Regions from separate parts of the Variovorax sp. FW305-3-2-15-B-LB1 genome, predicted to be linked through region 2. Evidence: riboswitches for the same ligand, from Rfam matches in the RefSeq annotation. Region 2 holds a riboswitch; the other holds the start of a gene.

What was found. Region 2 has a riboswitch for glycine ahead of gcvT (glycine cleavage system aminomethyltransferase GcvT). Riboswitches for the same ligand answer to the same signal wherever they lie in the genome.
Region 1: it holds a riboswitch for glycine, as region 2 does, so the genes downstream of both, AC3WQR_RS01785 (D-amino acid dehydrogenase) here and gcvT (glycine cleavage system aminomethyltransferase GcvT) in region 2, are expected to answer to the same signal.

What each region holds. Positions count from the first base shown of each region.
Region 1 covers NZ_JBYSZY010000002.1:54,379-59,762, forward strand. The annotation lists gene AC3WQR_RS01780 (RtcB family protein) at 131-1,546, shown strand; gene AC3WQR_RS01785 (D-amino acid dehydrogenase) at 1,564-2,871, opposite strand; glycine riboswitch at 2,963-3,069, opposite strand; glycine riboswitch at 3,114-3,204, opposite strand; gene rfbB (dTDP-glucose 4,6-dehydratase) at 3,323-4,402, shown strand; gene rfbD (dTDP-4-dehydrorhamnose reductase) at 4,399-5,289, shown strand; gene rfbA (glucose-1-phosphate thymidylyltransferase RfbA) at 5,329-5,384, shown strand, end outside.
Region 2 covers NZ_JBYSZY010000008.1:24,242-29,625, reverse strand. The annotation lists gene gcvP (aminomethyl-transferring glycine dehydrogenase) at 1-330, opposite strand, end outside; gene gcvH (glycine cleavage system protein GcvH) at 388-759, opposite strand; gene gcvT (glycine cleavage system aminomethyltransferase GcvT) at 831-2,003, opposite strand; glycine riboswitch at 2,051-2,155, opposite strand; glycine riboswitch at 2,168-2,258, opposite strand; gene AC3WQR_RS07255 (hypothetical protein) at 2,290-2,826, opposite strand; gene AC3WQR_RS07250 (L,D-transpeptidase Cds6 family protein) at 2,922-3,200, opposite strand; gene AC3WQR_RS07245 (MFS transporter) at 3,657-4,850, opposite strand; gene AC3WQR_RS07240 (AraC family transcriptional regulator) at 4,960-5,384, shown strand, end outside.

The sequences.
Region 1 (5,384 bases), on a different contig from region 2:
CTTGAATCTCTGCTGCTGCAAGAAAGAGTGATCCGCGCGCCCCGAGGCACGCGGTCGATCTCTTTCGCCCCGCCACGCGATGTGACGGGGCCCGGAAACCGACACGGTTTCCCCGAATGGAATTGCAGCCATGGGCAGCCCCACCAATAGTCATTTTTCGAGACTTCAGCGCGCCTTTTCGCGCGCCCACATCGCCGTCGACTACCGCGACGGCATCTATCACCTGCGCAACGAAGCCGCGCAGGCGACCGTTCTTCTGCCGCAGAGCCTGCCGCTGGAAGAAAAAGCAGTGAACCAGCTGCTGGCCTTTGCCAGTGTGCGCTCGCCCGACGGCGCGCACGGCGTGTGCAAGGCCTGCGCGACGCCGGACTTTCATCCGGGCTCGGTCGCGCCGGTGGGCAGCGTCGTCGCCACCGATGGCGACTTCGTGATCCCCGCCGCGGTCGGCACCGACATCAACTGCGGCATGCGCCTGCTGACCACCGGCCTCACGCTGGACCAGGTGGCGCCGCACAAGACGCAGCTGCTCGCGCGGCTCACGCGCAGCCTGCTCGACAACGGGCGCGACGTGCCGGTGCACACGGCGGCGTTTCGCGCGCTGTTCGACGACGGGCCGGCCGCGTTCCTGGACGCCGTGCGCAACGAGGGGCTCTGGGCCTCGTGCGACCGCGACCGGCTGCAGGCCGAGATCGGCGCGTGCATCGGCCTGGCGAGCTTCGGCGGGCAGTCGCGGCACGCACCGTCGGCCTACACCGGCGCGCGCCACGAGGTGTTCCGCGACCCGTGCCTCGGCACGCCGGGCAGCGGCAACCACTTCGTCGAGTTGCAGGTGGTCGATCAGGTGATGGACCGGCACGCGGCGTACCGCGCGGGGCTCAAGGCGGGCGAGGTCGTGGTGATGATCCACAGCGGCTCGCGCGACATCGGGTTCCATGTCGGCGGCCGCTGGATGGACCGCGCACGGGCCGAGTGGCCGCAGGGCCTGCGCCATCCGAAGAGCGGGCTGTACGGCCTGGCCGGGCCGCTGGCGCAGGAGTACCTGGAAGCCATGGGCGTGGCCGCGCGCTATGCCTGGGCCAACCGCGTCGTGCTGGCCGAGCTGGTGCGCAAGGACTTCGCCGAACTGCTGGGCGCCACGGCGTCGACGTTGGTGGTCGACGTGCCGCACAACGTGGTGCTGCGCGAGCACGGCATGAACATTCACCGCAAGGGCGCGACGCCGGCACATGCGGGCGACCTGGCGCTGATTCCCGGGTCGATGGGCGATCACTCGTACCTCGCGACCGGGCTGGGGCATGAAGACTGGCTGTGGTCGTGCAGCCATGGTGCCGGCCGGCGCATGCGTCGGCAGGAAGTGCGCGCGATGCGGCCCGCACCCGACGACGCCGATGCCAGCTGGCAATGCGTGACGCTGCGCGAAGAGCGCCGCATCGAAGAGGCGCCGCAGGCCTACAAGCCGATCGGCGCGGTGATCGAGGCGCAGGAAAGCGCGGGGCTCATCCGCTGCGCCGTGCGGCTCAAGCCCTGGGTCACGTTCAAGGCATGACCCGGGCGCGTGTCGTGTCAGCCCAGTGCGGGTTGCACGGCGCGCGGCGCGGGTGCCGGCATGCCGGCGAACGCGAAGTCGACCTCGGGCGCCAGCCCGCTCACGATGCGCGCGATCGACTTGCCCGAGCCGCAGGCGTGCGTCCAGCCGAGCGTGCCGTGGCCGGTGTTGAGGAACAGGTTCGGCAGTTTGGTCTTGCCGATCAGCGGCACGTTGCTCGGCGTGGCCGGGCGCAGGCCGGTCCAGAACTGCGCGCGCTCGGTGTCGCCGGCGCCGGGGAAGAGTTCTTCGACGCGCCGCACGATGGCTTCGCAGCGCACGCGGTTCAGGTCGCGGTCGTAGCCGTTGAGCTCGGCCGTGCCGGCGATGCGCAGGCGGTCGCCCGACTCGGAGGTGTAGCGCGAGAACACCAGCTTGTATTCGTCGTCGGTCAGCGAGACCTGATGCGCCTTCGATGCGTCCTTGACGGGGAGCGTCACCGAGTAGCCCTTGGCGGGGTAGATCGGCAGGCGGATGCCCAGCGGCGCGGCGTACAACGGACTCAGCGAACCCATCGCGAGCACGAAGGCATCGCCGCGGATGCGCTGGAAGCGGCCTTCGTTGTCGGTCGCCTCGACGTGGTCGATGCTGCCGCCGGCTTCGCGCAGCGCGGTCACCGTGTGGCTCATGAGGAACTTCACGCCGGCCGCCTCGGCCAGCTTCACGAGCTCGCGCGCGAAGCGGTTGGCGTCGCCCGATTCGTCTTCGGCGGTGTAGGTGGCGCCAGCGAGTTGGGGGCGGATGTGGGCGAGGGCGGGTTCGATCCTGATGGCCTCGTCGGCCGAGATGACCAGCCGCTCGCAGCCCAGGGCACGCATCTGCTCGGCGGGCGCGAGGGCGCCGTCGAATTCTTTTTGCGTTGTGTAGAAGTGCAGGATGCCTTGCGTGCGCTGGTCATAGTTCAGGCCGGTGTCTCGACGCAATTGCTGCAACATTTCCCGGCTGTATGTACCGAGACGAACGATCTGTTCGATGTTGTGGCGGGTGCGGGCGGGGGTGCATTCGCGCAAAAACTGCAGGCCCCAGAGCCACTGGCGCATGTCGGCGCGGATGCGGAACAGCAGCGGCGCATCTTCCTTGCCGAGCCATTGCAGCACCTTCAGCGGCGCGCTCGGATTGGCCCACGGCTCGGCATGGCTGACCGAGATCTGGCCGCCGTTGGCGAAGCTGGTTTCGGCGGCCGGGGTGGCCTGCCGGTCGATCACGGTCACCTCGTGGCCGAGTTGCTGGAGGTAATAGGCCGAAGTCACGCCGAGCAGGCCGGCGCCAAGAACGATCACACGCATTGCAAGTACCTTTGAGTTTGCAGCGCTTGAACGGCGGGCGTGGAGTGCTATTGAAAAAATAGCAAGCAACCGGACGACCGATGTCCAAGTTGCCGCTCCCCCTGTCCTCGGTACCTGAGAGATTCACCCTGCTGCACCCGCAGCGGGTTTGCTCCTTCGGTGCGCCACATGGCGTGGCGGCTCTCCAGACGGCTGTATCGATGAGTGCAGTACTGACCCCTTGCCGAAGTTCCTGGGCGTTGCCTGGAATTTCGTCGGGCCGACCTGAGCGTTTATGGGAGTTTGCGCCTTCGGTAGGGCCTCCGTGGAGGCCCGCTCTCCTGCAATTGTTGGCGATTGTAGGCGGGCCCCGCAAGCCGGCCAAGCCCTGTACATCGGCACTTCACACCGATGGGATAATTGAATGTTGATTTTTGGTAAAGCAAACTTTTTTCTACATGCAGGGGACTCCATGATCCTGGTTACCGGCGGCGCAGGCTTCATTGGCGCCAATTTCGTGCTCGACTGGATCGCGCAGGGCAACGAGCCCGTCGTGAACCTCGACAAGCTGACCTACGCGGGCAACCTGGAGACCCTGGCGTCGCTCAAGGGCAACGCGAACCATGTCTTCGTGCAGGGCGACATCGGCGACAGCGCGCTGCTCGATCGCCTGCTGGCCGAGCACAAACCCCGTGCCGTCGTGAACTTTGCCGCGGAATCGCACGTGGATCGTTCGATCCACGGTCCGGAAGACTTCGTGCAGACCAACGTGCTCGGCACCTTCCGCCTGCTCGAATCGGTGCGCGGCTACTGGAACGCCCTGCCGGCCGACCAGAAGGCGGCCTTCCGCTTCCTGCATGTGTCGACCGACGAGGTCTACGGCTCGCTCTCCAAGACCGACCCGGCCTTCACCGAAGAGAACAAGTACGAGCCCAACAGCCCGTACTCGGCCAGCAAGGCCGCGAGCGACCACCTCGTGCGCGCCTGGCACCACACCTACGGCCTGCCGGTGGTCACCACCAACTGCTCGAACAACTACGGCCCGTTCCACTTCCCCGAGAAGCTGATCCCGCTGATGATCGTCAACGCACTGGCCGGCAAGAACCTGCCCGTGTACGGCGACGGCATGCAGGTGCGCGACTGGCTCTACGTGAAGGACCACTGCAGCGCCATCCGCCGCGTGCTCGAAGCCGGCAAGCTCGGCGAGACCTACAACGTCGGCGGCTGGAACGAGAAGCCCAACATCGAGATCGTCAACACCGTGTGCGCGCTGCTCGATGAACTGAGCCCCCGTGCCGACGGCAAGCCGTACAAGGAACAGATCACCTACGTCACGGACCGCCCGGGCCACGACCGCCGCTACGCCATCGATGCACGCAAGCTCGAGGCCGAACTCGGCTGGAAGCCCGCCGAGACCTTCGACACCGGCATCCGCAAGACCGTCGAGTGGTACCTCGCCAACGGCGAGTGGGTGCGCAACGTGCAAAGCGGCGCGTACCGCGAGTGGGTCGAGAAGCAGTACGACGCTGCGCCTGCAAAGGCTTCCGCATGAAGTTGCTGCTGCTCGGCAAAGGTGGACAGGTCGGCTGGGAGCTGCAGCGCAGCCTCGCGCCGCTCGGCGAACTGGTCGCGCTGGATTTCGACAGCACCGACTTCCACGCCGACTTCAGCCGCCCCGAGCAGCTGGCCGCCACGGTGCTGGCGGTGCGCCCCGACGTCATCGTCAATGCCGCCGCGCACACTGCCGTCGACAAGGCCGAGAGCGAGCCCGACTTCGCGCGCAAGCTCAACGCCACCTCGCCCGGCGTGGTGGCCGAGGCCGCGCAGCAGATCGGCGCGCTGATGGTGCATTACTCCACCGACTACGTCTTCGACGGCAGCGGCACCCGCCCCTGGAAGGAAGATGACGCGACCGGTCCGCTCAGCGTGTACGGCCAGACCAAGCTCGAAGGCGAGCAGTTGGTGGCGCAGCATTGCGCGAAGCACCTGATCTTTCGCACCAGCTGGGTGTACGCCGCACGCGGCGGCAACTTCGCCAAGACCATGCTGCGGCTGGCCAAGGAGCGCGACAAGCTCACGGTCATCGACGACCAGTTCGGCGCCCCGACCGGTGCCGAGCTGCTGGCCGACATCACCGCGCACGCCATCCGCGCCACCTTGCAAGACCCGGCCAAGGCCGGGCTGTACCACGCCATCGCCGGCGGCGAGACCACATGGCACGGCTACGCGCGCTTCGTGCTCGAGATGGCGCAGCAGGTTGGCGTCGAACTCAAGGCCGGCCCGCAGGCCGTGGAGGCCGTGCCCACCAGCGCCTTTCCGACGCCCGCGAAGCGCCCGCACAACTCGCGGCTCGACACCACCAAGCTGCAGACCACCTTCGGCCTGCGACTGCCGCCCTGGCAGGAAGGCGTGGCACGCATGCTGCGCGAGACGCTCTGACCGACTGATTTTTCCTGCCCCTCACAGAAGAAGACTCCCATGACGCAACGCAAAGGCATCATCCTTGCCGGTGGCTCCGGTACCCGCCTGCACCC
Region 2 (5,384 bases):
GGGGTTCTCCAGGATGTTGCGCAGGATCACGCCCGGCGTGTGCGTGCCGTAGTAGCCCTGGCCGATGAAGCTCCTGAACACCTTGTTCTTCGACGCCAGCGTCTTCAGCTCGGCCAGCGCGTCGGCCTCGGTGACAGGCGCGGGCAGGCGCATCGGCCGGGCGCGTCGGATGGCCGCCGGCACGATGCCGTCGATGAGTTCCGCGCGCGTTTCGGAGCCGATCACCGGCAGCATGCGCGCCTCGTCCGCCGCATCGATGCCGATGTGGCGGGCGAGGAATTCTTCGGCGTTCTCTAGTTCTTGCAAAGAGGGAAGGGCGGGAATCGGCATGGCGGTGAAGGCTCGGGGAGAAGGAACGAAGGTGCGAGGAAGCTGCTGTTCAGCGGATCAGGATTCGGCGGCGAACTTGTCGTAGCTGGCGGCGTCGAGCAGGGCGTCGAGCTGCGCGGGCTCGCTCAGCTTGACCTTGAAGAACCAGCCGGCGGCCAGCGGGTCGCTGTTGGCCAGCGACGGGTCGGCGCGCAGCGCTTCGTTGACTTCGGTGATCTCGCCCGACACGGGCATGAACACATCGGCGGCGGCCTTCACCGACTCGACCACACCGGCGACCTCGCCCTGCGCGAAGGTCTTGCCCACTTCAGGCAGGTCGACGAACACCACGTCGCCCAGCGCGTCCTGCGCATGCACGGTGATGCCGACGGTGGCGGCGCCGCCTTCGGCCGCCACCCATTCGTGGTCCTTGGTGTATTTGATGCTCATGAAAAAACTCCTCGTGGAAAAAATGGAATCGGGATGCAGAGCCTAGCCGGGTCTGCGGGGTTCAGTGTCGGTCAGCCGCGGTAGTAGCGCGTCGGCACGAAAGGCATCGTTGACACCTCCATCGGCACCGGCTTGCCGCGCACGATGGCCTGCACGCGCGTGCCGGGCTCGGCGAAGGCGGCGGCTACGTAGCCCATGGCCACGCAGCGGTCGGCCGTGGGGCCGAGCAGGCCGCTGGTGACGGCGCCGATGTCGTGGCCTTCGAGCGACTGCAGCAGCGTGCCGTCGCGCACCGGAATGCGTTCGAGCGCCACGAGGCCGACGCGCTTGCGCGTGAGCGTCTTGTGGTCGGTGTGCCCGGCCGCGCCCGAGGCGACGGCGGTCAGCTGGGCCAGCACCTTTGCCGCGCCCGGGAAGCCACCTTCGCGCGCACCGCCGGTGCGACGCACCTTCTGGATCGCCCAGTTGAGCGAGGCTTCGACCGGGGTGGTGGTGGTGTCGATGTCGTTGCCGTACAGGCACAGGCCGGCTTCGAGCCGCAGCGAGTTGCGCGCGCCCAGGCCGACGGGCTTCACTTCGGGCTGCGCCAGCAGCAGGCGGGCGAGGGCGTCGGCGTCTTTTGCGGCCACCGAGATCTCGAAGCCGTCTTCGCCGGTGTAGCCGCTGCGGGTGACGAAGGCGGCGATGCCGCCGATCTGTACCGCGCCGCCGGTCATGAACACGAAGCGCTCGATGCCGGGCGACAGGCGCGCCAGCGTGGCCGCGGCCTGCGGGCCTTGCAGTGCCAGCAGCGCGTGGTCGGGCAGGGGCTGCACCTGGCAGCGCGCGCCGATCCTGGCCTGGATGTGGGCGATGTCGGCCACCTTGCAGGCGCCGTTCACGATCACGAAGAGCGAGCCATTGCCTTCGTTGAAGAACATCAGGTCGTCGAGGATGCCGCCCTCGTCGTTCAGCAGCAGGCCGTAGCGCTGCTTGCCGGCGGGCAGATCGACCACGTCGACGGGCATCAGGGTTTCGAAGGCGGCGGCGGCATCGGGGCCGACCAGGCGCAGCTGGCCCATGTGCGAGATGTCGAACAGGCCGGCCGCATCGCGCGTGTGCTTGTGCTCGGCCATGAGGCCGGCGGGGTACTGCACGGGCATGGAATAGCCGGCGAAAGGCACCATGCGGGCGCCGAGCTCCACGTGGAGGTCGTACAGCGGGGTCTTGAGAAGTTGGGCGTCGGAAGCGGAGGAAGCGGCCACGGGGCACTCCAAAGGGGCAGTCGAAATCCATGGCTGCAACGCCACGGGCCACCCCTGCTGTCCGCTTTACCTGAGAGATTCGCCCCACGATCGGGGTTTGCTCCTTCGGTGGGCCGTGTGCAATGCCACGGCCTCTCTCCAGCAAGGAAACGCCGGTGGTTGCCGGCGTCTTGTCAGTCCTTTTGCCTGAGCGTTCGGGGAACCCCTGCGCCTTCGGCGGCCCCGTCGCGCGGGGCTCTCTCCTGACCCGGCGAGTGTAGTGGATCGCGGGGCCGGGGCTGGCGGCTCAGTGCACGGTTTCTGCCGGCGGCAGCAGCTTGTCGATGCGCTCGCGCAGCGAGTCGGCGCGCTCGGGGCCGGCGGCCTTCTCGATCTCGGAGAGCATCAGCGCGGCGATGGTCAGCATGGCCTCGCGGTCGCGGGCCTCGCGCAGGGCGTCGCGCATCTGGTTGGCGAAGCGCGGGTCGCGGCGCACGAACATGCGCTCGCAGATGTCGAACAGGAACATGCGCGTGGTGGCCAGCGAGCGCTTTCCGTCGAAGCTGTCGGCCGAGGTGGCGACCTGGATCGGCTCGGCGGCGGGGACGGGCGTGGGGGCCGGTGCAGGAGGCGGCGCGACCGGTCGCGCGACCTGCAGGTAGCCGCGCTGCATCAGCCCCTGGATCGCCTGCTCGGCCTCGACGCGGCTGGGGAACAGCGGGCTGAAGTCGGTCAGCGAGCGCCGGCCGTCGGCCATGAGCAGCAGGGCGCGCTCACGCTGGCTGAGCGTGCGCTGCCCGGCCTGGAGTTCGTCGCGTGCCTTCTCGGTCTTGGTGGGGAACATGGAGGCCACAGCTTTCGGAGGTCGAAGGCTGCAGCATCGTTGCAAGTGGTGACATCTTCGTGAACCATTTGCCTTACAGGGACAAGGGGGGCGCGTCAGTTGCCCGCGCTCTCCTTGCGGATCAGCCAGCGCGGGCCCACGCGCTGCAGCTCGAGCGTCTTGCGGTCGGTCTCGGTGAGCGCGTCGGCGCTGTAGACCTGCCGGAACTGCGCGCTGGCCGACGTGCCCTGGACGCTGATCACCAGCCCCTCGATGCCCACGCTGATGCGCGACTTGCCCGTGATGCGGGCGCGCCTGTCGGCCTCCCAGCGCTCGCGGGTCTGGCCGCGCGCGGGGGTGAAGTCGGCCGCGTAGGCCGCGAGGTAGCGCTCCACGTCGCGCGCGGACCAGGCGGCGGCCCAGGTGCGCACGGCGCTTTCCACTTCGGCGAGGTGGGTGACGGGATTGGTGGGGTTGGCGGGGGCGGCTGCTGGTGCAACGGCTGCAACGGGCGCAACGGGTGCGGTGGCCGGCGTGGCCGCGATACCGGCGGTGGCCAGCAAGCCGGCAGCGACAAGGCTGCTGCCCTGGGCGACGATTCGGTGCATGGCGTCCTTCTCTTTCCTTCTTCTTGTCTGTCAGGCTCGACGTCGAAGCTTGCGTCGATTCTGGCAGTGAAAGAGCAGGCGTGCGGCGTGGAATCGCCCACGGATTTCGGTGGTTCGTGGATCAGGGCGTGTGCACAGGACACCGGGTACTTCCCTCCGCGAATGTCCCCCGCCTTCGGCTCCTCCTTGATTTCGCTGCGGGAAGCACCCAGTGCCCTGTGCACGGTGGGCGCGGGGGTGGGCTCAGGCCGCCGCAGCCTCGCCCGCCATCACCTGCACCGTGCGATTGCGCAGCCGCAAGGCCAGCACGGTCGCCACGCACAGCACGCACAGCACCACCGTGAGCGTCACGCCGAGCCCGCGTGCATCCGACAGCAGGCCGAACAACGGCGACACCAGCCCGCCGACCGAGAGCGCGAGGCCGAGCGTGATGCCGCTGGCGGTGGCCGGGTTGCGCGGCAGGTAGTCCTGCGCGAGCGTCACCTGCGCGGCGAAGGGCAGGAACATGCTCATGCCGAGCCATGCGGTGCAGGCCAGCGCCGCGGCGGGCGTGGAGGCGAGCACGAGGCCCGCCATGGCCGGCAGCGCGAGCAGGTAGCCGCAGCGGATCGTGCCCATGCGCCCGATGCGGTCGCCGAGCCAGCCGCCGGCCAGCGTGCCCACGGCCCCTGCGGCGGTGAAGGCGGTGAGCGCCGCGGCGCCCTGGAAGGTGCTGCCGTGCAGGTCGCGCGTGATGCGCAGCGAAAGCATCGACAGCACCGTGACGTACGGGATCGACCAGCCCACGATGGTCGCCACCAGCAGGCTGAAGGCGCGCCAGTCGTTGTGCGGCTTCAGCACCTGGGCGCGGGCCTGCGCGGCGCGCGCCGCTGCGGCTGCCGCGTTGTTGGCGACGGCGCTGCGCCGCGCGTTCGCTGCGACCCACACCACGCCCATCGCCACCGCAGGAATGCCCAGCAGGTAGCTGCGCGACAGGCTGCCGCCGCCGACCACCGTGGCCGCCAGCACGGGCGCGAACGAGGCGCCGATGGTGCCGCCCACCGAGAACACGCTCATCGCCTTCTGCGAGGCGCCGCCGGCCGCGCGCGCGGCCACGGTGGCGGGCGGGTGGTAGGCCGCGATGCCCAGCCCGCACAGCGCGACCGCGATCCAGGTGAGCAGGTAGCTCTGGCTCAGGCCCGCCAGCACCACGCCCAGCGCCGCCACCAGGAAGCCCACGGGCACCAGCCAGGCGCGCGGGTGGCGGTCGGCGTACAGGCCGAACAGCGGCTGCACCACGCTCGACAGCCCGGTGGCCGCCAGCATCAGGCCGCTCACGGCCGTGTAGCTGTAGCCGCGCTCCAGCACCATGAAGGGCAGCAGCGCGGGCACGAGGCCCTGGTAGAGGTCGTTGACGGCATGGGTGCCGGTGAGCAGCCCGAGTCGGCGCGTGTTCATGCGATGGCTTCTTTCCTGGATGTCCGGTTGGAGAAAAAGAGGGAGAAAAGCCATCGTAGGAAGCCATGGGAAGATGTTCTCGCTACGAATGTGCAAACATCATCGCGAAATGGACAAACTGAATCTGCGCCCCGACGAGGGCGAGTCGACCCCGCGCGCCGTGGCCGTGCTGGCCACCGATCCGGCGGGCGACGCCTTCATTCCGCCGCATGTGCACCGGCGCGGGCAGCTCATCCACGCGATCTCGGGCGTGATGATGGTCGGCGCGGCGGCCGGCAGCTGGGTGGTGCCGCCGGGGCGCGGCGTCTGGGTGCCGCCGGGCATGACGCACCAGATACGCATGGCGGGCGAGGTGAAGATGCGCACCGTCTTCGTCGAGCCCGGCACGCGCGCCGACCTGGGGGCCGAGTGCCGCGTGATCCACGTGGGGGCGCTGTTGCGCGAGCTGATCGTGGCGGCCGTGTCGCTGCCGCTGGACTACCCGCCGGGCGGGCGCGACGAGCGCGTGATGGAGCTGATCCTCGACGAGATCGA